DNA from 3 places in the Oceanobacillus sp. FSL W7-1309 genome. Region 1 is predicted to be linked to each of the others. Evidence: riboswitches for the same ligand, from Rfam matches in the RefSeq annotation. Region 1 holds a riboswitch; each other region holds the start of a gene.
The links. Region 1 has a riboswitch for thiamine pyrophosphate ahead of thiW (energy coupling factor transporter S component ThiW). Riboswitches for the same ligand answer to the same signal wherever they lie in the genome.

Region 1 (7,999 bases):
TTCTACTTTTTCGATGAACGGAGCTTATTTAAGGCCGAGTAGATCTTTTAATTCCGCCATTTTTGTTTTAGACAGCGGAACCTGCGACTTTTCCTTGTCATCCAAAATCAAACTATAACTATTTCGAGTCCATGTGATCACTTCACGAACCTTTTGTAAATTTACAATATACGAGCGGTGACATCTGAAAAATCCAAAATGCTGCAGGCGCTCTTCTAAATTCGTTAAGGTGAGTGAGCTTGGAAATGCTTCCCCTTTTATGTAAATATTTGCTTGACCATCATTGCTTTCAATATAATCAATCTCAGGGGGGTCAAATAAAACAATTTTATCGTTAACTTTCGTTGGAATTTTATTCAATTGAATTGGCTTTGTGTCTTTTTCATTATCTGTTTCTTCTGCTGGAATTAATTCTGTATCTCTTTCCTCTGTATCTTCCTCTGTTTCCGTCTCAATAATTCGTAAACCATCTTCATCCAATCGATAAACACGATCAGCAACCGTGACGGCACTTTCCATATTCCCAGTTAGAACAAGTATACTTTTATCTTCTTCTTGTATCTTTCTTGTAATATTAATAAATACACGTTTTGTCTCCATGTCTACATTCAAATCAGGCTCCTCAAAAACAAATAAAGAAGGATCCTGAATCAATAAACGTCCATATTGTACACGTTTCATTTCCGAAAATGTTAAATCTCTAATTCTCTTGTTTTTCTTTCCTTCCAGCTGTGTTAGATGGATAACTCGTTCAAACGTTTGTTTAACTTCATATAAGTCATAAAAAAATCGAAAATACTCAGAAACCGTTAATCTCTCATACATCCCATCTTCAAAAAAGCAAATACCAACTTGATGTAAAAATCCTCGCTTGTTTTCTGCAATAGTTACTTCCTTTACACGGATTTCCCCATTTACAATGGGGATTTTTCCGAGAATCATATTTAAAAGCGTGCTTCGAACATTTAGCGTTGAATAAATGGCAGTAATCTCCCCTTCAGCAATTTCTAAATTAAAAGCAGGAAATAGCTGTGTATCCTTTTCATGTTTTTCTATGTTTTTCATAGTTAAAATTGTCATTCTATCAGCCTTTCTTTAATACTTTTTTATATGTATCCTTTTATTCATTGTTATCTCCCATTACACAATAAAAAGTGCAATCACGTTCCGCTAAATCAAGAGTATGTACCATTTTTTTCGTAACGCTTCTACTATATAATTAGCAGACTACATTAGTTATACCATGTTTTCCATGTTAATAATGACAAAAGTTAAAAAATTTGTTAAGCTTAGAGATGAATTTACAATTCTATCGCATTTAAACTACTAGGGGTGCCCAAAAAGCGTGGGCTGAGAGGGAAGCGTGTATCATTTCCCGACTCTTATGGACCTGATCTGGTTAATACCAGCGGAGGGAAGTAGTCTGACATATGTCTAAACTATTTTTCACACGTATCAAGCTAGGTCCTAATGGATCTAGCTTTTTTTACGTCCAGTTCTAGCTCCGTGTCCGTAGCTGAACTCCAAAATTCAGGAAGCAGCAATTGCTATAAAGAAGCGTACTGGTTTACATCACTGCTTTTTGTGATACCCCAGAAATGGAGGACTTGATGAATCGAACACGTTTATTAACTACGATGGCAGTATTTATTGCAATTGGGACAATCACCGCTCAACTAATATGGTTTCCCGCTGGAATTGCTAGAGCCTATCCTGTCCAGCATGCAATTAATGTCATGGCAGCTGTTACGCTTGGACCAGGTCCAGCTGTCGTTATCGCTTTTATGATTAGCTTACTTCGCAATATGCTCGGACTAGGGACATTATTAGCATTTCCCGGTGCGATGGTTGGCGCCTTTTTAGCAGGTTATCTTTATAAAAAATCCAGCAAGAAATCATTAGCCGCTATCGGTGAAGGCGTTGGAAGCGGGATTTTCGGTGCACTTTTCGCTGTCCCATTTGCTTACATTTTTATGGGAAGTTCTGCCGGAGCATTCGCCTTTATCCCACCATTTCTCGTTAGTAGTATTACTGGTTCTATTATCGGCTTATTTATCGTATCCAGGGTTTCAAGTAAACGTTTAATTCGTAATTAAATTGCATGATTTATAAAAGGATTTGAAAGAACAACACTTATATGTGAGGTATCTTCTGAAAGGATGGTGTATAACCAATGAAACAAGTAGCATGTGCACTTACAATTGCCGGTACAGATCCAAGTGGCGGTGCAGGTATCCACGCTGATTTAAAAACATTTCAAGAGCTGCAAAGCTATGGGATGTCCGTAATTACTTCGGTTGTGGCTCAAAATACAACAGGTGTTCAAGCCGTTCACCATGTACCAATTGAAATAATTGAACAGCAATTAGACTCCGTGATTTCCGATATGCCTATTCACGCACTGAAAACTGGAATGATCGCCAATCAGGAGATGATGAAAGTTATCCAGAAAAAAATAGCAGCACTTCAAGTTCCATATGTCATGGACCCTGTTATGGTTGCAACGAGCGGAGATGCTTTAATCGAAGAAGAGGCACGTGATTATTTACGCAAACAGCTTTTACCCCTGACAACACTTGTAACACCGAATATTCCAGAAGCTGAATTTCTTATTGGAGAAACGATTAAAACAACAGATGATATGAAACAAGCTGCAGAACTGCTTGTGAAGGAATTCGGTGTTGGTGCTGCTTTAATCAAAGGCGGACACAGAGAAGGGGAAGCAATTGATTTCCTTCATGATGGTTCAAATATACACAGCTTCTCAGCAGAGCGAATTGATACTAAGAACACACATGGGACTGGCTGTACGTATGCAGCAGCAATTACTGCCTATTTAAGTAAAGGTTTGTCTTTGTATGACGCTGTTAAGAATGGAAAGGATTTTGTCACGGCGGCAATTAAGTATTCATTCGACCTTGGAGCTGGGAGTGGTCCAACAAACCATTGGGCAATACGAAAGGATAAGTGCTAAACATGAATCCAACAATTATTAAAAGTGTACGGGAAAAAACACCGCTCATTCATCATTTAACGAACCAGGTTGTCATGAATTTTACTGCAAATGGACTGTTAGCCTTTGGTGGCGCCCCTGTAATGGCAAAAGCCGAAGAGGAAGCAAAGGATATGGCTTCTATTGCGGATGGTCTTTTAATAAATATCGGTACCTTAACAGCAAAGGATCTAGATGCAATGATTCTTGCTGGTAAAAAGGCAAATGAAAAAGGAATTCCCGTTGTACTTGACCCAGTAGGTGTTGCTGCAACGACATTTCGTACAACTGCTGTTAAACAAATTTTAAAAGAGGTAAAGCCTACTGCTATTAAAGGAAATGCTGGTGAATTAGCACATCTGGTCGATATCCCTTGGCAAACAAAGGGCGTGGAATCGCTTGGTGAGGGTAATGTTGAAGATATCGCTCGCAGCGTCGCACTGGAATACAAAACGACCGCTGTTGTTACAGGTAAAATAGACATTATTTGCACCGGAAAATCCTGCATGGAGAATCATACTGGGCATCCAATTCTATCTAAAGTAACAGGTGCTGGTTGCTTGCTAGGTTCCATACTAACCGCCTGCTTAACAACGGATGACCCAATTGAAGAACAGGTACTCACAGCTGTTCATTTTTACGGATTAGCCGCCTCCCATGCAGCCGCAAGTCCGTCAGTGAACGGGTCAGGAACATTTATAGCTCCATTTATCGACGCACTTTCATTAGAACCAGAACAACTGGAGGGAAAATAAAACATGTCATTTCCAATGAAGCCATCCTTACGAAAGTATTTTATTATGGGCAGTCAAAATTGCGACCGTAATCCTGGAGATATACTGGAAGCTGCAGCTAAGGCTGGAATAACAGCATTTCAGTTTCGAGAAAAAGGTCCTTCATCACTTAACGGTAATGCGAAATTGGAATTAGGTAAAGAGTTACGAGCAATTTGCCGAAGCTATCACATTCCATTTATTGTGAATGATGATGTCGAGCTTGCGGAATTACTTGATGCAGACGGTATACATGTTGGTCAGGATGACCGATCAGCAGAAGAATTACGTCAAGCTTTTCCAAATAAAATTATTGGACTCTCTGTATCAACTACGGATGAAGTTGATAGAAGCCCGATAGATCTTGTTGATTACATTGGTGCGGGTCCAATTTTTTCCACAACAACAAAAACGGATGCGAAAGCGGCTGTTGGGTTGGAGTGGATTCAGACATTACGCGCACAATTCCCAATGCTTCCTATTGTCGGAATTGGCGGGATTGATACAAAGAATGCTAAATCTGTGCTTGAAGCTGGGGCTGATGGTGTCTCGTTTATCTCCGTGATTACACAGGCAGAAGATATTGCTAAAGCCGTTAAAGCGATTTAGCTTGTAGGAACCGCTTTTGAATCTAGCAAGATAGGATATCTCAAAAGTCTAACTTTCGAGATATCCTTAACTATGAAAAAGTAAGGATCCAATGGCAAGTGCCCGCATCATTTCTTTTCGAAAAGGAAACATTGCTTGTTGGATCTGTCCACCGACCTTTGTTTCATTGCCGAAGTGCTCCATTGCCTTCTTTTCCGCTTCTTTATCGGATAACCCCGCATTGATAAATTCTTACTTGGACAACTCCAAATGAATCAGCAATTCTTCGTATAAGTCATCTTTCTCTTGTTGATTCCCCTCAATTTGTTGAACTGTCTTTTCAACAAATCTTCTGAGATCTTGCGTCATGTTAATCCCTCCGAACTCTTATTTACAAGGAATTCAATCATTTTCCAATTTCTCTGTTTTTGTTGCAGTTGTTTTCTTCCTGTTTCGGTTAGATGATAATATTTCCGCCTTCCGTTTTCTGTATCACTCCAATAAGACTTAATCCACTGTTTTCTTTCTAATCTTTTCAAAGCCGAATACAGCGTTCCCTCACTCATATCATACGCATCGCCGCTTAACCGTTTTAAAATTTTGGTAATTTCGTAACCATACAAATCGCGCTGGGAAATTAAAGACAATATCAATAAATCAATGCTTCCCTTCATCATTTCCCTATCCATTACGCATATTCAACCCTTTTTTCCTGTTAATACCAGTGTGTTACGATGCACCTCGTATCACAAGGGTAAAAGCAATAAAAAGCAAACGAAAATGTACCCGTCAGCAGAATCCACGAGAAAAAATGTACCAGTCCCCTTAAATAATGGAACTGGTACATTTATTAAACGCAATAGAACAAATTACTGACTAATCATCGTGCGCAGCGATTCTCTCCCTCGCCAAATATAGGTTAGGGTAGTGGAATTGGGGATTTCTAAAACTTCACTAATCTCCTGAATGGATAAATGATTGCTAGATTTTAGGGTTAAAGCTAATCTCTCTTTTAAAGAAATGTTCATCAATATAAGTTTTATATTATTATCTTTATTTAATACGGGACTAGCATGCACGCCGGTCTGATTTTTTTCATTGAATTGGGTACGAGCTAGGTTCACCGTTTTTTGAAACAGCCACAGCGAAAATTTTTTAGTAGTTTCCTGATAATCGCCAATATGATTATAAACATGCAAGAAAATATCTTCAGCCATATTCTCAGCAGCTTTATTGTCACCGATAATCATGTAGCAAATTTTATAGACTGATTGATGGTAATGCTGAACAAGCTTCTTAAATGCACAATGATCTCCTTTTTTCACCTGTTTAATAACTCGTCTCCCTATCTCCCTCATCCTTTAACCTCCGTACTATGCTTCCTGTATTAGCCCTTTTTCCACTTATGCAGCTAGAAAAGCTTGTAATACTTGCTTAGCTGCAGCAAATCTTTTCGTAAACTTTCTCGCTCATCTTTTGATTACTTTTCCGAACTCAAAATCATTCTTTCTGTCGATTTCACAATTTCTTCTTCATCTATATCTGGATGCGTTATTACGATCGAATAACGTAAACCATCTTCATCCCAAACAATGCTCTTAATTACCTCTTCATACTCTGCAGCATTTCCTCGAATCTCTAAATCCGCTTCTTCAACTGGCATGTCATCGGGAGTTGGAAACACAGACAACGAAAACAATGGGATATTCTCCTTGGAACTATACATTAACTCCAGCTCATGCCGATTCAATCCAGCAGAGAAATCATACATTTGCATGCTTGCAAGATGATATGCTTCCTCTTGAAATACAAGGAACGCTTGGCCCAGCGCTTCCTCCGCTTCTTCTACTGTAACTGTTTCTGGCCCCAATTCCTCTAGATCCTCTTCCAAGTTTGTAATTTCAATATCTTCCGGAATATCAAGCGTAAACGTGTCATCTGCAAAGTCTGGTGAGAAATCCAACTCTGTATACTCGAATTCTGTTCGAATATCTCCTGTTTCTGAAACAAGCTTCACAACAAACCACGTTTTTTGATCCACCCATAATTCCATGTCTCCTAGTAAATTATCCGCTTCATTCGCTTTTACCCGAATGTGGAATGTATCAGCATCAAGCATTTGTTCCTCCCCAACCATTTCATAGGTATGAGATTCCCCCATCATCCCCATCATCGTTTTGAATTGCTCTTTAGGACTTATACCTGCAAAGTCTACAAACTCTGTCGTATCCATTTCTTGCGCCTGGTTATTTGCTTTATCATAGATAAGCATTGTAGTGCCATCATTTAATACTTCTACTTCTTGTTTTAGTACTTGATCGTTCGTAACAACCTTTCTTTTCTCGCCTTCAACATACTCCTCCAGGATGATATGCTGTGTCATTTCTTCTCCTTCAAACATTTTCATTTCCGCTACACCTTGATAGGCATTTACATCCTTCTCCGATTCAATAGCATTTTGGATAATTTCCTCTGCAGAAACTTCCATATTTTGTGAACAGCCTCCTAATATTAATGTAATAAGACTTAGTAAAATCAAACCTTTTCTCCACGTAAACTTCATGATTAACCCTTCTCCTTTAACCAGCAGGCAATTAATGTGCCCTTATTTTCAGTTGACCAAATTTTTATCTCCCCATCATGCTTTTCCATAATTATTTTTGCAATACTTAATCCGAGACCTGAAGTTGCCCCTTTTCCTCGTGAAGCATCATCTTGATAAAAGGGTTGGAAGATCTTTTCTAGTTGACTATGCTTTATGCCTTTTCCTTCGTTCTGAATAAGCATCACAGTCCCACCCTGCCTGAATAAATTCACATCATCTTTAAACTCTGGGAATACCCAATTTGGTAGTGGCTTCCTCGATGAAATGGCAGCTAACCAAATACGACGATGTTTCGGAGTATAGCGAATGCTATTATCCATTAAATTATCAACAAGGCGAATCATTTGTTTCGGATCAAGCATGTAGGAATTCCTAACATGCAGTTCGGTGTTTAGTTCTATATCTTTTTTGAAGCATGGCTCTTCATAACCAGAAAACAGCATTTCAAAAAACTCTTCCCCATTTACTTGTACGATATGGAGCATATTATCAGTTGATTGAAGCGAGGTGAATATTGATAAATCATCGATCATTTGCTTCATATGTTCTAATTTTTCATAGAGTATCATTTGATAGTCTTCTTTTTCTTCTTTTGATAAATGGTGATTTTCCAAAGCTTCGGTGTATGTTCGAATAACGGTTAATGGTGTTTTTAAGTCATGAGATAAGGAGGCAACCATATATTCTTTTTCATGCTGCTGTTTGGCAAGAGCATCTCTCGTTTCTGCTATTTGAGCTTTCATTTGCTCGAAATGTGTAATAACTACTCCAATTTCATCCTTCGATTGAACCAGCTCCTGATTCAATTTCTTACCTGCCGCAAATGCTTTCATATGTTCTTGTAACTGATACAAAGGTCGATTCAGCTTACGGTTGATAGAGAGCATAACCACTGAATAGAGTGCAATGAAAAAGATACCCAATAATATAAACATCATCGTCGTACGTTGATTGGAGGTCTCTACCCACGCTTTTCTACCTAATGTAATTTCATATAAACCAACTACCCGATTCGCATCATCAAATACTGGCTTTTTCACC
Region 2 (7,999 bases), 1.6 Mb from region 1:
TTACTGATGCTATTAAATTTGGTTATACTTATAATAATACCAGAGATAAGTTTATTACTTCTTTCTGAATAATAGTAAGGTAAGTTAGAGGAGATAAAAAATGAAAGAAAAGTATTGGAGCCCAGCTATAGAGAGAACAGATAAAATTCTAAAATTACTTGCTTTGAATCCAAATAAATACCGGATGATAGATCTATCAAAGAAACTTGATATTAATAAAAGTAGTATGTTTACATTGTTAAATACGCTTGAGAAATTAGGATGGATTCGAAAAAATAATGGTGGTGTATATTCTTTAGGTACTACGATTGCAAATATTGGTGCTTCCTATTTAAGTCAGTTTAATATTTTACAAGCTTATTACGAGGAGGGTGCAATAACACAAAAAGTCATTAATGAGAACTTACAAATGGGTATATTCGATAATGGGTATGTCGTCTACACAGGTAAAATGAGAGGAGATTCCATGCTCCAATTAGTCACGGAGCCAGGTATGAGATTTCCTGCCTATGCATCATCGATTGGAAAAATATTACTTTCCCAATTTAGTTATAAAGAATTAAAAGCGATTTATCCAGATGAACCTTTACCAGCAAAGACTGAAAAAACTATTGAGTCAGTAGATGAGTTATATCAACAACTAACATTGGCTAGAGAGCGTGGATTTGCCGAAGAACATGAGGAATCTGCCGAAGAAATTCATTGTGTCGCTGCTCCAGTGTTTAACCATAAAAACGAAATCATTGCAGGAGTAAGTATTGTCATGACAACAAATCATTGGCAGAAAAAGAAAGACGTGGCGAGAGAAGAAGTTGTTAAGTTAGCAAGAAGACTTTCAGAACGATCTGGACAATCTAATAACTCATTAATGGAGAGATAAACGATCGACGAAAGAGCAAAGCCGGGTCTGTCAAATAAAGTGTGTAAGTCCCAGTTTACTCAAGCTACTTTAACACTCTATCTTTTAGCTCGTTTTGGAGAAGTAGTTGGTTCATAACCATTGCCCAGTTTTGGATATGGCCACCTTCCCATTTGGTTTCAAGTTCTTTTACCCGTGAAAATAATACTTTTAATAGGCGTTCTCGTTGGGGAATGCTCCTTTTTTGGTTGCTTTTCTAAAGCTGGAATGGATACTTTCTACCGCATTGGTTGTGTACATAACTTTACGAATGGAACTTCCATAATCATAAAGTTGCTAGACATGGTGGAAGTTTCTTGTCCATAAATCAATAGCTCCTGGATATGCAGCCCCTTGTTGTTGAAAATATTCAAAAACACTTAGGCAAGCCTTAAGGCATGGTGCACCATAGACTTTCTTTAACGCTTTGGGGATAATCCTTACTAGGAACATATTTGACGGAGTTACGAATCAAATGAACCATGCATCATTGAACGATTACGTCAGGGAAAATTGCTCGTACTCCTTCTTTCAAACCACTCACTACTTGGGACATAATGTGTGATTTACGTAATACATGACTGACCCAACCTCCTATATAATAAAGGAGCACATACGTGCAAATTTATTATATAGGAGTTATTTTGTGTTTCAGTATCCAGAAATTCTAAGGCTTTATTGCAGGGAGTCACACAGAGTGAGGTGGCTTCGAACTGTGGTCATTCAAGGAATACGATTAGAGAAGTTATTCGGTTAGCGAAAGAGAAAAATAGATTAGTGTAACGGTTAAATATCAATTTCTAAAAGGACCGGTCGGGGTTTGCCTGGTTTTTCTTTTTTCTTATTAATGTAATCGGAACTTATATCCTGTTTAAGTTTCCTCACTTGTTAAATCTATAATAGATTTGCTTAACTACTCATTACCGGATTTATTTTCTTTGTATTCATAATTTCAAGTCCAAGATAACAGGTTGTTTAATTTTGACTGTGCTGCTCTATTTCAATGGCAAAATAATAGTGCAGCACTTTCATTATTTGTTTAACCCTAAATGTTCACGGAAGGTATGACTTTCATAATTCTTTCTGAAAATCCCTCTTCTTTGCATTTCAGGAACAATCAGTTCCACAAAGTCTTCTAAACTGCCGGGTAATGTAGGAGGCATTAGATTAAATCCGTCAGCAACACCAGCTTCAAACCAGACCTCCATTTGATCCACAATTTCTTCGGGTGTACCTATTAGTGTGTGATGTCCACCGCCTGCACTGAGATAACCTAATAATTCTTTTACTGTAGGCTGGGTATCATTGATAATTTCCAGTATTGTTTCGTAACGTCCAACTGGACCAGTAAATTCTTCTACTGGAGGTAATGGAGGGACTGCTTTATCAATTTCCCAATTCGAACAGTCCTGCTGAATAAAGAAACTCAACTGTTTTAAAGCTGTTTCAATAGGTAATTGCTCATCTAAAGCTGCTTTTTTGGCTAAAGCTTCTTCACGTGTATGCCCTACATAAGTTACTAGGCCTGGGAATACTTTAATATGTCTATTGCTGTCTTCGCTTTGTTTAACTTGTTCATCTAATTTTTTATGAAAACTTTTTGCTTGCTTTAAGTTCCACGACACGGAATAGACTGCATCGGCATATTTTGCGGCTAATGCAATGCCTTGTTTAGATGCCCCCGCTTGCATGGATACTGGCTTGCCTTGCGGACTTTTTGGCGTGGTGGATGGGCCATGCACTTTAAAATACGTACCATCGTGATGAAAAGGCTGAATGTTTGATGGGTTTATCAATTTTCTTTCTTCCCGCTGATGCAGAAACGCATTATCATCCCATGAAATAAATAACTTATTCATTAAAGCAGCGAATTCATCTGCCTTTTCATAACGTTTGTCACGAGGAGGCAGCTCTTCCATACTATGATTCAACGCCTCTAAATCAGTCATGGAGGTAACGAGATTCCAGCCAACACGCCCTTTTGTAATATGGTCTAAGCTTAAGAGCTGCCGGGAAGCTGTGAAAGGATTAGAAAAAGTGCTTGAAATTGTTGCAACTAATCCAACATGATTTGTCACTTGGGAAATAGCTGTTAAATTGACTACTGGATCAAACCAAAATGCTGGCATATCACTGGCATGTTTAGCCGGAAATGATTGATTATCAGCAAAAAATACTGCATCAAAATAACCTTTTTCCGCAACCTGTGCTAAAGATTGATAATAAGAAATCTCCCCAATATGTTCAATGCTTGAGTCAGGCATTAACCAAGCAGCTTGATGGTGTCCGCAACCATACAGCAAAACACCTAAATGCAGTTGTCTTTCTTTCGTTTTTGTCATTTATTTACACCTCAACATACATCATTATTAACTGTCTTGTACATTCCGTTTTTGAAGGATCAGCTATCGTATTTTAAGCTATTAGTTCATTGTTAAACCGCCGTCTATTGTGAAATTTTGCCCTGTAATACCGTCAGCATTTTCTGAAGATAAATAAGCGACCATATTGGCTACATCTTGAGGTGTGGTCACTTTCTTCAATGGCGTTGATTGAGCAATTAAATCGAATACTTCTGGTGTTGTAACGGCACTCGCGTTAGTTGTTTTTAATAATCCACCTGAAACTACATTCGCTTTTATGCCATATACACCTAATTCGGCAGCGATATTACGTGTAAAACCGATTAATCCAGCTTTTGCTGTTGTATATTCATGGTAGGGTACAACAGGATTTTGATATAAATTTGTACCAATGCTTATAATACTTCCATTTTGTCGTTCAATAAATTGGGGGATGACGCTTTGAACGACATTAAATGCTGCTTTTAACGTACCATCCAGTTGTTTTTGATAATCTTCCCATGTAAGTTCTGTGAAGGATTTTTGTTTGGTTGGATCAAACTTGAAATCTATTAATGCATTATTGACGACAACATCTATTTGGCCAAAATATTCCGTTGCTTTTTTTATCAATTCATCTACTTCTTTACGATTTGTTACATCAGCCCGAATGGCAATAGCATTCTCTTCACCAATCTCAGAAACGAGCTTCTCAGCAGCTTCTTTGCTTTGATAGTAGTTGATAACCACTTGAAATCCTTGCTGTGCCAATGTCTTTGCAATAGTTGCCCCTAACCCTCTGCTGCTGCCTGTTACTAATACTGTTCTAATCATCCTAACCACTCCTATACTATTAATTTAGCGTGAAACTTACATCATAAAAATGATAGATAAAATAAAAAATACGCAACCTTCCCATAGGAAAGCTGCGTAAAAACAAATAACTACATATTAAGAATAAGGCATAAATGTTCTTTAAGTATGTATTTAGAGTTTACACTTTCCTACGCTAGTTTCAACTAGTTCAGGTTCAAAGGGTTTGAGTAATACTCATCTCAGTTAAATAACACCCCTAGTGCATATAATTAAGTTATATCCATATGTTATAATCTTTAGAAATTTATGTCAAGGGAATAGGGATGGTTAACGTAATTTTATGATTTTTTGCTATAAAAACGTGATTGTTTTTTTATTCAATTTATACTCTTGATCATAATGGATTCATATTTATAATCGATCATTAATTAACAGAGTTTAGGTTCCTTAAAAGGTTTGTTCAAATAAATGTTTTCTCAACAACAAAAAATCATTAGGGTCGCAGCAGACACACATACAAACATTAAAAACCTGCATATTTAGCAAACTGTTCAAATGTATTTTCATTCTCTATCAAACCACATATCCCACATTGAATACGGTATTTTGGCCCCTTATACATCTGATGGAACATTTCCGTACTCTCATCTGTATAACTTTCCAGTAATTCTCCAGTTTTTGCGTCTAGTTTAACAGGTATTGCGATTTGCTCAATGAGATTAAAGCGGGATTTATTTGTTTTGCAATTTGGACAACGGTATGGCTTGATCCGTATTGCACCTCCATATGTCTTTTAGTGATGACAGTCATTTTCTGATTTTCATGTTTATTGTGGCCTATTTGCTTTTTATTATTCGGGAAACTGTTTGTTTGGGAGTTTTGTTTTGGTTAATGAGCTTCTAAGACAACGTGTGGTGGATATTTATATACAACTTGTTAGTATCTTTCACTATAGCCGATAAGGATGAATGAAACGTTAAAGTCACTTTTCGATAACATTTTTTCAATGGTTCCCTCTTTCAGTTCATTGGCCAAGTCTAAAATATCGGTAACGGCCTGTTTCAATTCACTCACCTGATTTTGAAGCCGTTGCAGTTCCTACAGTTGCGCCGACGATAAATCCGTTTCCTGTTGCCACTTGACGAGTTGCCTTTCGTAGATCGGCGCAAATTCAAGCTGTTCCGTGTAGGATCGGATGACACGGTTGACTGTGGCATCGTCTAATATATGCGGTTTAGAACGGGCTGCCAATTTGGTTCTGGTTTCATTGATTCTCACCTTTCCTTCGAATGGATATGAATTATTCATTCGGAATAACCTCCAATTGAGCCAACTCTTGGATAATGGCATCCATGTTAACTGATTCCGGATATTTGTTAAATTCGTAATGCCCGTAAAAATTAATATGCTGCCATGCAACGGGGGAAATGCGTTTCAATACATCTGAATTGAGGGCTTCCCTGTCTCTGTATTCTAGCATATTGGATAATAGACTGGCATTGTAAAAAATGATGCAATTGGCGATGAGACGACTGCATTCGTCCCAAATTTGTTGGTCTTATTCTGTTTTGAAACGGAGTTTACCAAAGTTCGCATAGGATACGGCTCGCTTTAATTTATGATAACTTTCACCCCGATTCAGGGTACGTTGCACATTTTGACGTAGGGGTGGGGAGTCTATATAATTCAGAAGGTACAAACTCTTGATGATGTTATCGTACTCCCACAAGGCCCGCATGGTTTTGTTTTTGCGGGCGTAAGCACTTAGTTTCCCAATGATAATACTCTGTGTTGTAGATTTCAATGCAAGTGACAATAGAATACGCTGGATATTGTCCCATTCCTCAATAATCAGCTTCGTATTGATTTTTCGAACAGGTTTGATGAGGACATCCCCGTATTGGCTCGGGTGTTTGAATCCGGATAACGACTTGCTCACGGTACGATAGATATCCTTGTAGCGGAGTGCAAAATCATAATCAAAAGAGTGAAGAATGGCGAAATTCACTTCATTGGTTCCATGGGTGTCGGTGGAATGCACATCCGGTCGGATATCGGTTGTATTGTTGTATAAAATATCGAACACGTAATGACTTTTATGCTCATTTGCGCCAATGACTCGGGCATTGATGGGAATATGATTGGCCACCGCTGTATAGGAAACGATCCCCTTATTTAAGCCGAAATATTTGGGGGAATGACGGGAGCGCATCGTATGGATCCTCGTCTCAAATTTCTGCCCGTCACTGCTCGAATGAATGACCTCATTAATGTCAAAGTGGTGAAAGATCGGCAGCCTTCGAACAGCATTACTGATGCGATCATTGGCTTCTTTTAAGGTTTCCAATCGTATAAAGTTCTCAGATGTAGCCGCAAGCAGGGGATAACCGATGTCGGAGATTTCACCCATTCTCCCCAACCCCATATTGGTGCCCCAAGCAATCAGACAAGCAATTAAAACCCGATCATCCCTGGCTCGTTTCGCTTAACGCCCCAAGATAAATTTGGCATACATGTCACTCCCCCTCCTATTTTACCCAATAGTATACTTTTTAGCACTATATGTGGTAAAAGTGCGTACTTTTAATTTCGCAACATAATGAGTATACTAAACAACGTGCTAGTGAGTAAATAGATTTTCAAAAGGAAACATTTGCCCATGTCTATTGACAGCCACTTAGTACAACAAATTAAAATATTCTATAAGGAGTGAGTATAAATGAAATTACAATTAGCATTAGATCTTGTCGATATTCCCGGAGCAATTGAATTAGTGAAAGAGGTAGAAGAGCATATTGATGTTGTAGAAATTGGTACACCTGTGGTGATCAATGAAGGTCTTAAAGCAGTGAAAGAAGTAAAAGCTGCATTTCCTAACTTAACCGTATTAGCTGATTTAAAAATTATGGATGCAGCTGGATATGAAGTAAGCCAAGCATCTGCTGCAGGCGCTGACATCATTACGATTCTTGGAACGGCAGAAGATGAGTCAATCAAAGGCGCAGTAGAAGAAGCGAAAAAACAAGGTAAACAAATCCTTGCTGATATGATCGCTGTGAAGGATATTGCAGCCCGTGCAAAAGAATTAGATGAACTTGGTGTTGATTATATCTGCGTTCACACAGGTTATGATCTTCAAGCTGTTGGAAAGAATTCTTTCGAAGACCTTGCGACCATCAAGAGCGTTGTTAAAAATGCGAAAACGGCCATTGCAGGTGGAATCAAATTAGAAACACTTCCTGAAGTAATTAAACAAAACCCAGATTTAGTTATCGTAGGTGGCGGAATCACGAGTAAAGAAAATAAAAAAGATACAGCTCGCGAAATGCAAGAATTAATTACACAAGGTTAATTCAACTATGAAGACTACTCAATATTTAGCCGAAGTCGTTCAAGAATTAAGTCAAACGGTCCACTTAATTTCTGATTCAGAAGCAGAGAAATTAGTAAACCAGATTTTAGAATCCAAGAAAATCTTTGTGGCTGGTGCGGGCAGATCTGGATTAATGGGTAAATCTTTTGTAATGCGAATGATGCACATGGGGATTGATGCCTATGTAGTTGGTGAAACAGTAACAGCTAATTTAGAAAAGGACGATCTATTAATCATTGGTTCAGGTTCAGGAGAAACCAAAACCTTAGTTGCCATTGCCGAAAAAGCTAAAAGCTTAGGTGGTAAAGTCGCAGCTGTAACCATTTCTCCTGAATCAACCATTGGAGAATTAGCTGATATTATTGTTAAATTACCGGGGGTAACGAAAGACCAGTCTAAAGGTGATTACAAGACCATTCAACCAATGGGATCTCTATTTGAGCAAACGATGTTGTTATTTTATGATGCCATAATCTTGCGTTTTATGGAGAAAAAAGGGTTAGATTCTAATAAAATGTATGGTAAACATGCAAATCTCGAATAGAGAAAAATAAATTATTTTCTCCTACT
Region 3 (7,999 bases), 570 kb from region 1:
GGGGATGACCAGTGCTTGCCCGATGACGAGATCATTTGGAGCATCTAGTTCATTGGCATTCGTAATGGCGACAGCAGTTGTATTATATGTATTAGCGATTGAAGTTAATGTTTCCCCTTCTGTAACAACATGAATTTGCAAGAGAACTTCCTCCTTCAAAACAGTTTCTCATTTCAACTTATGTGAAGGAGGTCAGCTATATGACTTAAAGTGGGTCGATATTTGCCTTCATAACAGAACGGATTAAATATAATGCATAATCATTGTTCTCCTTTGCTTCGGACGCCATGCAATTTGCAGGAACGTGCATTCCAAATTGGTACATATACGCATCCTTGGCAGTAAAAAGAATGCAAATGTCTCCGGCAATACCAGCCATTAGGAGATGGCTTCGTTTTAAATCTGTAAGCAAAGATTGCAATGGCGTCTGGAAAAAGGCAGAATGCTGTGGTTTAATAAGAAAGTAATCATCTTCCTCTGGTGCGAGTGCCTCAATAATTTCCTTGCTTCTATCATTTTTACAGTTTTCAATAATTTTATGAAAGTCTGCTTGCCATAATCCGTAATGGTCATTAACATAAATTGTAGGTAGATTTTTTTCTTTGGCGAATTTCTTCAGCTTAATGAGGTTCGGGAGGATTGCTTTCGTATTTCGATATAAATCATCACCGCCATCAAAGTCAAAATCGTTGATAATATCGACAAATAGTACAGCAGTGTTATTTAATGATGTATCCATTTATGAGTCTCCTTTATTCGGTATGACTACTTAACAGTATTTCCTCTTTTGGATTGATTCAAACTTTAAAACAAAGTGTTGTGATAATATGAGTGATGTAAAATTTATGGAAGCGGCAATTGAAGAAGCCCAAAAAGCTTTAACATTAAATGAGGTTCCAATTGGTGCGGTTATCGTATATAACGATGAAATCATTGCAAGGGGCTATAACTTGCGAGAATCCTCGCAAACGACGCTTTCCCATGCTGAGCTTGTTGCCATTCAAGAAGCAAATGAAAAGATTGGAAGCTGGCGACTAGAGGATTGTACGCTCTACGTTACATTGGAGCCATGTCCGATGTGTGCAGGTGCTATTGTCCAATCGCGAATTAAACGTGTTGTATATGGAGCAACTGATCCGAAGGCAGGATGTGCGGGCACATTAATGAATTTATTGAATGAACCTCGCTTTAATCATCAGGTTGAATTAACGGCAGGTGTTTTACAAACAGAGTGTGCTGCATTACTAACGGATTTCTTTCGAGCACTTCGAAAAAGAAAAAAATAGTCGTAAACCGGGCGTATCCGCTTTTGATGTTGCATTTTGTCGATAATTTCGCTATAATGGTAAATACCGTGCTAGGTGGGGAGGTAGCGGTGCCCTGTACTCGCAATCCGCTATAGCGAGGCTGAATTCCCACTCTAGGTGTGGCGATTTTATGGTCTGCCTTAAGGGAGTGGTGTTGACGCCCGGGTCCTACGCAACAGGAACCCATGAACCCTGTCAGGTCCGGAAGGAAGCAGCAGTAAGTGGAATTTTCTGTGTGCCGTGGGGAAGCCTAGGCCGAGCCATGAACTTAAGTAACGCATAGGGTCGTCACATCGAAAGTGGGTGCACGGCTACATAATGCAATCAAACACTCTTTTAAACGCTATAAAGCATTTGAAAGAGTGTTTTTAAATTCACCTAGAAAAAATCTTTCTAAGCTGCATGCCATATGGATAAGAGTTGGATGTTGGGATTTTTTTCGTACGAATTATTTTACTTTTATGAAAAAATGGAATAAGATAGAAATAGAATATAAAAAATCCACTAGGGGTGCCATTTGGCTGAGATAAGATTCATTTCTTGATCCCTTTGAACCTGAACTGGCTAGTACCAGCGTAGGGAAGTGGAGCTGGTGACGTATACATAATTCTGTAACTGTATATAAAACCACTCCATTTCGGGGTGGTTTTTTTGTTCTTCATTCTAAATTTATAGAAAGGAGATGTTTTGATGGATATTATTGCAAAAATAAGAGAAGACTAGCCGTTTATTTTTAATATTACCAATGAAGTTGTAGTAGAAGTAGGCTATTAAACAAAATTAGGGGAGGAATTTTCTATGCGTTTTTCAGAGTTATTGCGAGAGGCTACGAAAGAGAGTTGGAAATTAAGTCTAGATCATCCGTTTGTACAGGGTATTGTAAGTGGTGATTTGCCACTGGAAACATTCAAAAATTATATTCTGCAGGATATCTATTATTTGAAGCATTACGGCAAGGTGCATGCTTTTGCGGCTGCACATTCAGATGATTTTCATGTTGCTGCTAAGCTGGCAGAAAAAGCAAAGAAAACAGCAGAAGCAGAGCTAACAGTGCATAAGGAGCATGCAGGGATTTTAAAGATTACCAATGCAGAAATTGAGAATTTTAAACCTGCACCAACTGCCTATGCTTATACATCGCATTTGTACCGTGCATCGTTGTCCGGAAGTTTAGCTCAAATTGTAGCTGCAATGCTACCATGTTACTGGTTATATGCTGATATTGGTTTGACTTACAAGGACGCAAAACCGAAAGAAGAAATTTACCAAAATTGGCTGAACACGTATGGTAGTGAGTGGTTCCAAGAGTCCACACAGGAAATGATTGACCTGCTCGATGGATTAGCGGAAAAGGCAAGTGAAACAGAAAAAGAGAAAATCAAAGAGCAGTTTATTCTTGCGAAAGAATATGAGCTCGCATTTTGGGAGATGTCCTATACGTTTGAAACATGGCTTTCGGAAAAAGCAACGAATCCGGCATCTGTTTAAAATTATAAAAACCAGGGTGGCTGATGATATGCCATCCTGGTTTCTTAGTCCCATAGAACAAACAAATCCTCTCCACCTATAACGAAATGTGACAGTAACTCCAGATGAAGGTTACAAAAAATATATTTAACCCTGTTTTGGTTCACATTCACCCCTAAAATCGGGTATAATTAGAAATAGATCATAGAGGGGAATCTGTATTATGAGCTATCAAGCTTTATATCGCGTTTGGCGTCCAAGAACTTTTGAGGATGTCGTAGGACAAACACATATTACGAGAACACTGCAGAATGCGATTGTACAAGATAAATTTTCGCATGCTTATTTATTCTCTGGGCCAAGAGGAACAGGGAAAACAAGTGCTGCCAAGATTTTTGCCCAAACAATTAACTGTGAGCATGCACCAGTCAAAGAACCATGTAATGAATGTGATGCATGTCGTGGCATTTTGGATGGCTCGATTTCAGATGTTATTGAAATTGATGCTGCATCCAATACGAGTGTCGATGATATTCGTGAAATCCGAGACAAGGTAAAGTATGCTTCAAGCGCAGTACCATATAAAGTGTACATCATTGATGAGGTACACATGATTTCAATTAATGCATTCAACGCATTACTAAAAACGTTAGAAGAACCACCAAAGCATGTCGTCTTTATTTTGGCAACGACCGAGCCACATAAAATTCCATTAACGATCATTTCTAGGTGTCAGCGATTCGATTTTAAACCGATATCCAATCAGGCAATTGTAGATCGTATGCAAACGATTATGGAAGCAGAGAATATTTCTGTTTCGAAAGAGGCATTGGATACTGTTGCATTAGCAGCAGAAGGTGGAATGCGTGATGCGTTAAGTATTCTTGATCAAGCAATTTCCTATAGTGAGGACCAGGTAGAACTCGATGATGTGTTGGCTGTTACTGGTGGTGTTTCCCAGAAAGTGCTCACCGATATCGTAAAGGCCATGCATGAAAAAGATGTGGAACAGGCGTTACAGCTATTGGATGATTTGATCCAACGGGGGAAAGATCCTGGACGATTTGTATATGATCTGATTTATTTTATGCGTGATCTATTGCTTTTCAAAAGTGCTCCATCGCTAGAAGGATTGTTGGAAAGAGCAAGAGTGGATGATAACTTCCTTGCACTTTCTGATTCTGTATCAACCTCATGGATTCAGGATGCAATTATCCAACTGAATCAGTGCCAACAAGAGATCAAGTGGACGAATAGTCCAAAGGTATTTATCGAAATAGCGATACTCACGATTACCAATCGTTATCATGCCGGGGAGCAGGCGACAGCTGATGTTGATTCAGAAGCAGTAACAAAACTGATGAGCAAAATGTCACAATTGGAAAAAGAGCTTACCAATCTGAAGCAGCAGCCTGCACAGCCTGTCCAAGCACCAGCTGCATCTGAGAAGAGAAGGCAACCTGCGAGAGGATCGAAAAATAGCTATAAAATCCCGTTTGAGCGAATTCGTGATGTGCTTGGAAAAGCAGAAAAGCCTGCATTAAAGCAAGTACAATCACAGTGGGCCAACTTTTTAAGTAAGCTAAAGCAAGTGAATGCACCTGCACATGCAACGATACAGGATAGTAAACCTGCAGCTGCATCCGCAGATTCACTCGTTGTCGCATTTAAATATGAAATCCACTGCTCCTTATTTTTGGATAATCGGGAGACAGTTGAATCCGTACTTACGAGTGTGATGGATAAGCAATTAACGATTATCCCAATTCCAGATAATGATTGGACACAGCTCCGTACGGAATATATAAGCAAACAAGATAAGCCTAAAGATGAAGAACAAGGAGACCCACTAGTGGATGAAGCTAGGAAGCTCTTTGGAGATGAATTACTGGAAATACATGATTAGGAAACAAAAGCGCAAGCGCCCGGTTAGCGACGTACGGACTGATCCGTAGGAGATAAAGGAAACATGCCCCTTTAGGGGTATGCCGATGTTAGGCGTAGCCTGGTTTTAGTCGGCCATCCTTTTACCTAGAGTCGATGTTGACTTTCACCACAAGGGTATAAGTGCGACTAAGCCTCTGGCGCAGCCAATCGGCAAGTCTTGCTAGTCGTTGGGCGCTGGAGCTGGACTTGGCTGTTCCAGTATAAGGAAAAAAATAATAATGAATAGTCTAAAGGAGGTATTTTCCATGAAGGGAAATATGAACAATATGATGAAGCAAATGCAAAAAATGCAAAAGAAAATGATGCAGGCACAGGACGAATTGCATGAAATGTCTTTTGAAGCATCAGCTGGTGGTGGAATGGTTACCATTACAGCAAATGGGAAAAAGGAAATTACAGATATTGCAATTAAAGAAGAAGTTGTAGATCCAGATGATATCGAAATGCTACAAGATCTTATCATTGCTGCAACAAATGATGTATTGAAGCAAATTGATGATAAAACGAACCAACAAATGGGACAGTTCACAAAAGGCTTAAACATGCCTGGTATGTTTTAATTAAAGGAAAAAATGGCAGGGGATTACGATCCCCTATGCCAAGTATAAGCACCCGGTTTAAAGCGGGTGCTTATGTTTTCGTGTAGGAGGCAGGCTTGATGTATTATCCAGAACCAATATCGAAGTTAATTGACAGTTTTACAAAATTGCCTGGCATTGGACCGAAAACAGCTGTCCGTCTGGCATTTTTTGTTTTGAATATGAAAGATGATGATGTGCTTAATTTTGCCAATGCATTAGTGAATGCCAAAAGAGAGCTCTCCCATTGCAGTATTTGTGGACACATCACCGATCAGGATCCATGCGCGATATGTTCCGATACGTCACGAGATAATTCGATTATTTGCGTCGTGCAAGATCCAAAAGATGTCATTGCAATGGAAAAGATGAAAGAATTCCACGGAAAATACCATGTTCTTCATGGCGCAATTTCACCAATGGATGGAATTGGACCAGAAGATATTAATGTCCCTGATCTAATCAATCGTCTGAAGGATGAGGAAGTAAAAGAAATCATCCTAGCAACTAACCCAAACATCGAAGGGGAAGCAACCGCAATGTATATTTCGCGCCTTGTTAAACCATCAGGTATCCGCACGACTCGAATTGCACATGGCTTACCTGTTGGCGGCGATTTGGAATATGCAGATGAAGTAACATTATCAAAAGCTTTAGAGGGTAGAAGAGATTTGTAGAAGTTAGGTGAAGTGCATGGGGAAAAAACGAAAGACAAAAGATGTCAATCATGAGCTGCTTGATACAATCATTCAAGCAGAACAAGAGTGGAAACAAATTAGGTCTATTGTAGAACAAAGTATGGAGCCTTCAATCAATGGAATGCAGCAAGAAGCAATTGCTCGGGCTAAATATTTATTTCTTCTGCGTGAGGCAAGACTGCGTAATATTAGTGCAGTGCGAGTATACTAGAATTATAGATTAAGGGAGACAAGGTTTGTGAGTATAGATGGCCTTGTCTTTTTTTATTGAGAAACCACAGTTTGAAAAATGTGTAGAAAAAATAAATGAAGAATTGAAGGAGAAACAGGAAATGTTGACGGTTCAGTTTTAGAATGGGAAAAAGGGGCCGTTCTTTTTACTGAACGTTTGACAACATCTCCTAACGACTTTTAATAAAAGGCTGTTAAATCAAGCTTTATATAAAATCACCTACTTTCTTACAAAGATTCATGATCATGTTTTTTCACAGAGAGATTCTTTTCTTTCCCCGCTTCCTTGGTTCTTTTTTACGAAATACAAGCATAAATTTACTAAAAAAGAGGTTGAGGAAGAGGGTTGATTTCAGTTGAGTTCTGCAATTGTTATTTCGGTCATTGTTGGACTAATTATTATTTTATTATTCGTTGGTGCCCCTGTTAAGCCAATGAAATTCATTGGACAGGCTACAGTAAAGCTTGGAATTGGTATTCTGTTTTTATTTTTCTTTAATGTATTCGGTGGGATGTTTGGGCTGCACATTCCAATTAATTTATTTACAGCTGTCGTATCTGGTTTTTTAGGGTTATTTGGATTGGCATCCTTGGTGGCGATTCATCTGTTTATTATTTAGCTAGACCATTTTATTCCAAACTTAAAAGTTTCAAAGTTTCCCCGTATAGTTTTCCTTAGATTGGGAGATACTAGTTTCTAACGGAGGTGGGGAAGGTGGAACAAGCTAATTCATTAGGACTTTCACAATGCGGCATCTGTGAGGAACAAAAGGAGAAGGGAATTCATTTATATACGATGTTCATTTGTACGGAATGCGAGTATAATATGATTCATACGGAGCCAAGAGAAGAAAAGTATAACTATTACTTACGAAAATTAAAGAATATCAATCAACCGAAATTATATTCATAGCTATCCAGGGAGTCTTTGCTTGCAAAGGCTTCTTTTGTTGGTCTGAGAATGATAAAATTGCCATGAAATGCAAAAGCGAGGTAGGATAAACCTTCTACCATTCACATCCATGCTATATCTAAGAAAATCTCACGTGGCAATGATACGATGCTCGTAAGGGAAGCATCGTCATTACGTCGTTCGTTAATTTGCGATTATTATAATCGAAAGAAACTAAAGGAGGGACCAATGATGAATCAGAATCACAATCGAATGCCGATCTTTGAAAGATTGCAGCAATTTACATACAAAGACCCGATATCCTTTCATGTCCCAGGTCATAAAAATGGTGAAATATTCCCGAAACATGCAAGGTCTTATTTTGATTCCATCTTAAAGTTAGATATGACAGAGCTACATGGATTAGACGATCTTCATGCGCCAACGGAAATGATTGCAGAAGCAGAAGGGTTAGCTGCGGATTTTTTTGGCTCAGACCATACGTTTTTTCTTGTTGGCGGGAGTACGGCAGGGAATTTAGCAATGGTGTTAGCAGCCTGTTCACCAGGTGAAAAAATTATTGTTCAACGTAATTGCCATAAATCCGTTATGAATGGCTTGGAACTTAGTGGTGCAAAGCCAGTATTTATCGCCCCCAATTATGATGAAGCAGTCAATCGCTATACGAGTCCAAGTTTGTCTACATTAGAAGAAGCGTTACAAAAGCACTCAGACGCAAAAGCGATTGTACTCACCTATCCTGATTATTTTGGAAGAACGTATCCAATTAAAGCCATGATAGATTTGGCACATTCGTATAACATTCCAGTTCTCGTCGATGAAGCACATGGAGTTCACTTTGCTTTAGGGAAACCTTTT

Region 2: it holds a riboswitch for thiamine pyrophosphate, as region 1 does, so the genes downstream of both, NST46_RS02385 (3-oxoacyl-ACP reductase) here and thiW (energy coupling factor transporter S component ThiW) in region 1, are expected to answer to the same signal.
Region 3: it holds a riboswitch for thiamine pyrophosphate, as region 1 does, so the genes downstream of both, tenA (thiaminase II) here and thiW (energy coupling factor transporter S component ThiW) in region 1, are expected to answer to the same signal.

What each region holds. Positions count from the first base shown of each region.
Region 1 is NZ_JBBOBX010000001.1:2,072,370-2,080,368, reverse strand. It holds gene NST46_RS09885 (LytTR family transcriptional regulator DNA-binding domain-containing protein) at 25-1,080, opposite strand; TPP riboswitch at 1,319-1,434, shown strand; gene thiW (energy coupling factor transporter S component ThiW) at 1,611-2,096, shown strand; gene thiD (bifunctional hydroxymethylpyrimidine kinase/phosphomethylpyrimidine kinase) at 2,174-2,974, shown strand; gene thiM (hydroxyethylthiazole kinase) at 2,977-3,747, shown strand; gene thiE (thiamine phosphate synthase) at 3,751-4,374, shown strand; gene NST46_RS09860 (PadR family transcriptional regulator) at 4,719-5,042, opposite strand; gene NST46_RS09855 (sigma factor) at 5,223-5,711, opposite strand; gene NST46_RS09850 (LolA family protein) at 5,834-6,916, opposite strand; gene NST46_RS09845 (sensor histidine kinase) at 6,919-7,999, opposite strand, start outside.
Region 2 is NZ_JBBOBX010000001.1:511,374-519,372, reverse strand. It holds gene NST46_RS02405 (TRAP transporter large permease) at 1-72, shown strand, start outside; gene NST46_RS02400 (IclR family transcriptional regulator) at 101-880, shown strand; partial or broken gene NST46_RS02395 (transposase) at 945-1,442, opposite strand; gene NST46_RS02390 (LLM class flavin-dependent oxidoreductase) at 1,930-3,240, opposite strand; gene NST46_RS02385 (3-oxoacyl-ACP reductase) at 3,322-4,074, opposite strand; TPP riboswitch at 4,225-4,324, opposite strand; gene NST46_RS02380 (DNA alkylation repair protein) at 4,580-4,825, opposite strand; gene NST46_RS02375 (hypothetical protein) at 4,993-5,130, opposite strand; gene NST46_RS02370 (hypothetical protein) at 5,155-5,364, opposite strand; partial or broken gene NST46_RS02365 (transposase) at 5,357-6,526, opposite strand; gene hxlA (3-hexulose-6-phosphate synthase) at 6,776-7,408, shown strand; gene hxlB (6-phospho-3-hexuloisomerase) at 7,416-7,973, shown strand.
Region 3 is NZ_JBBOBX010000001.1:1,507,089-1,515,087, forward strand. It holds gene NST46_RS06880 (glycoside hydrolase family 18 protein) at 1-141, opposite strand, end outside; gene NST46_RS06885 (isochorismatase family cysteine hydrolase) at 206-739, opposite strand; gene tadA (tRNA adenosine(34) deaminase TadA) at 828-1,286, shown strand; RNA gene ffs (signal recognition particle sRNA large type) at 1,353-1,618, shown strand; TPP riboswitch at 1,804-1,906, shown strand; gene tenA (thiaminase II) at 2,106-2,795, shown strand; gene dnaX (DNA polymerase III subunit gamma/tau) at 2,998-4,680, shown strand; gene NST46_RS06910 (YbaB/EbfC family nucleoid-associated protein) at 4,967-5,281, shown strand; gene recR (recombination mediator RecR) at 5,380-5,976, shown strand; gene NST46_RS06920 (YaaL family protein) at 5,993-6,208, shown strand; gene NST46_RS06925 (pro-sigmaK processing inhibitor BofA family protein) at 6,585-6,848, shown strand; gene NST46_RS06930 (sigma factor G inhibitor Gin) at 6,944-7,141, shown strand; gene NST46_RS06935 (aminotransferase class I/II-fold pyridoxal phosphate-dependent enzyme) at 7,373-7,999, shown strand, end outside.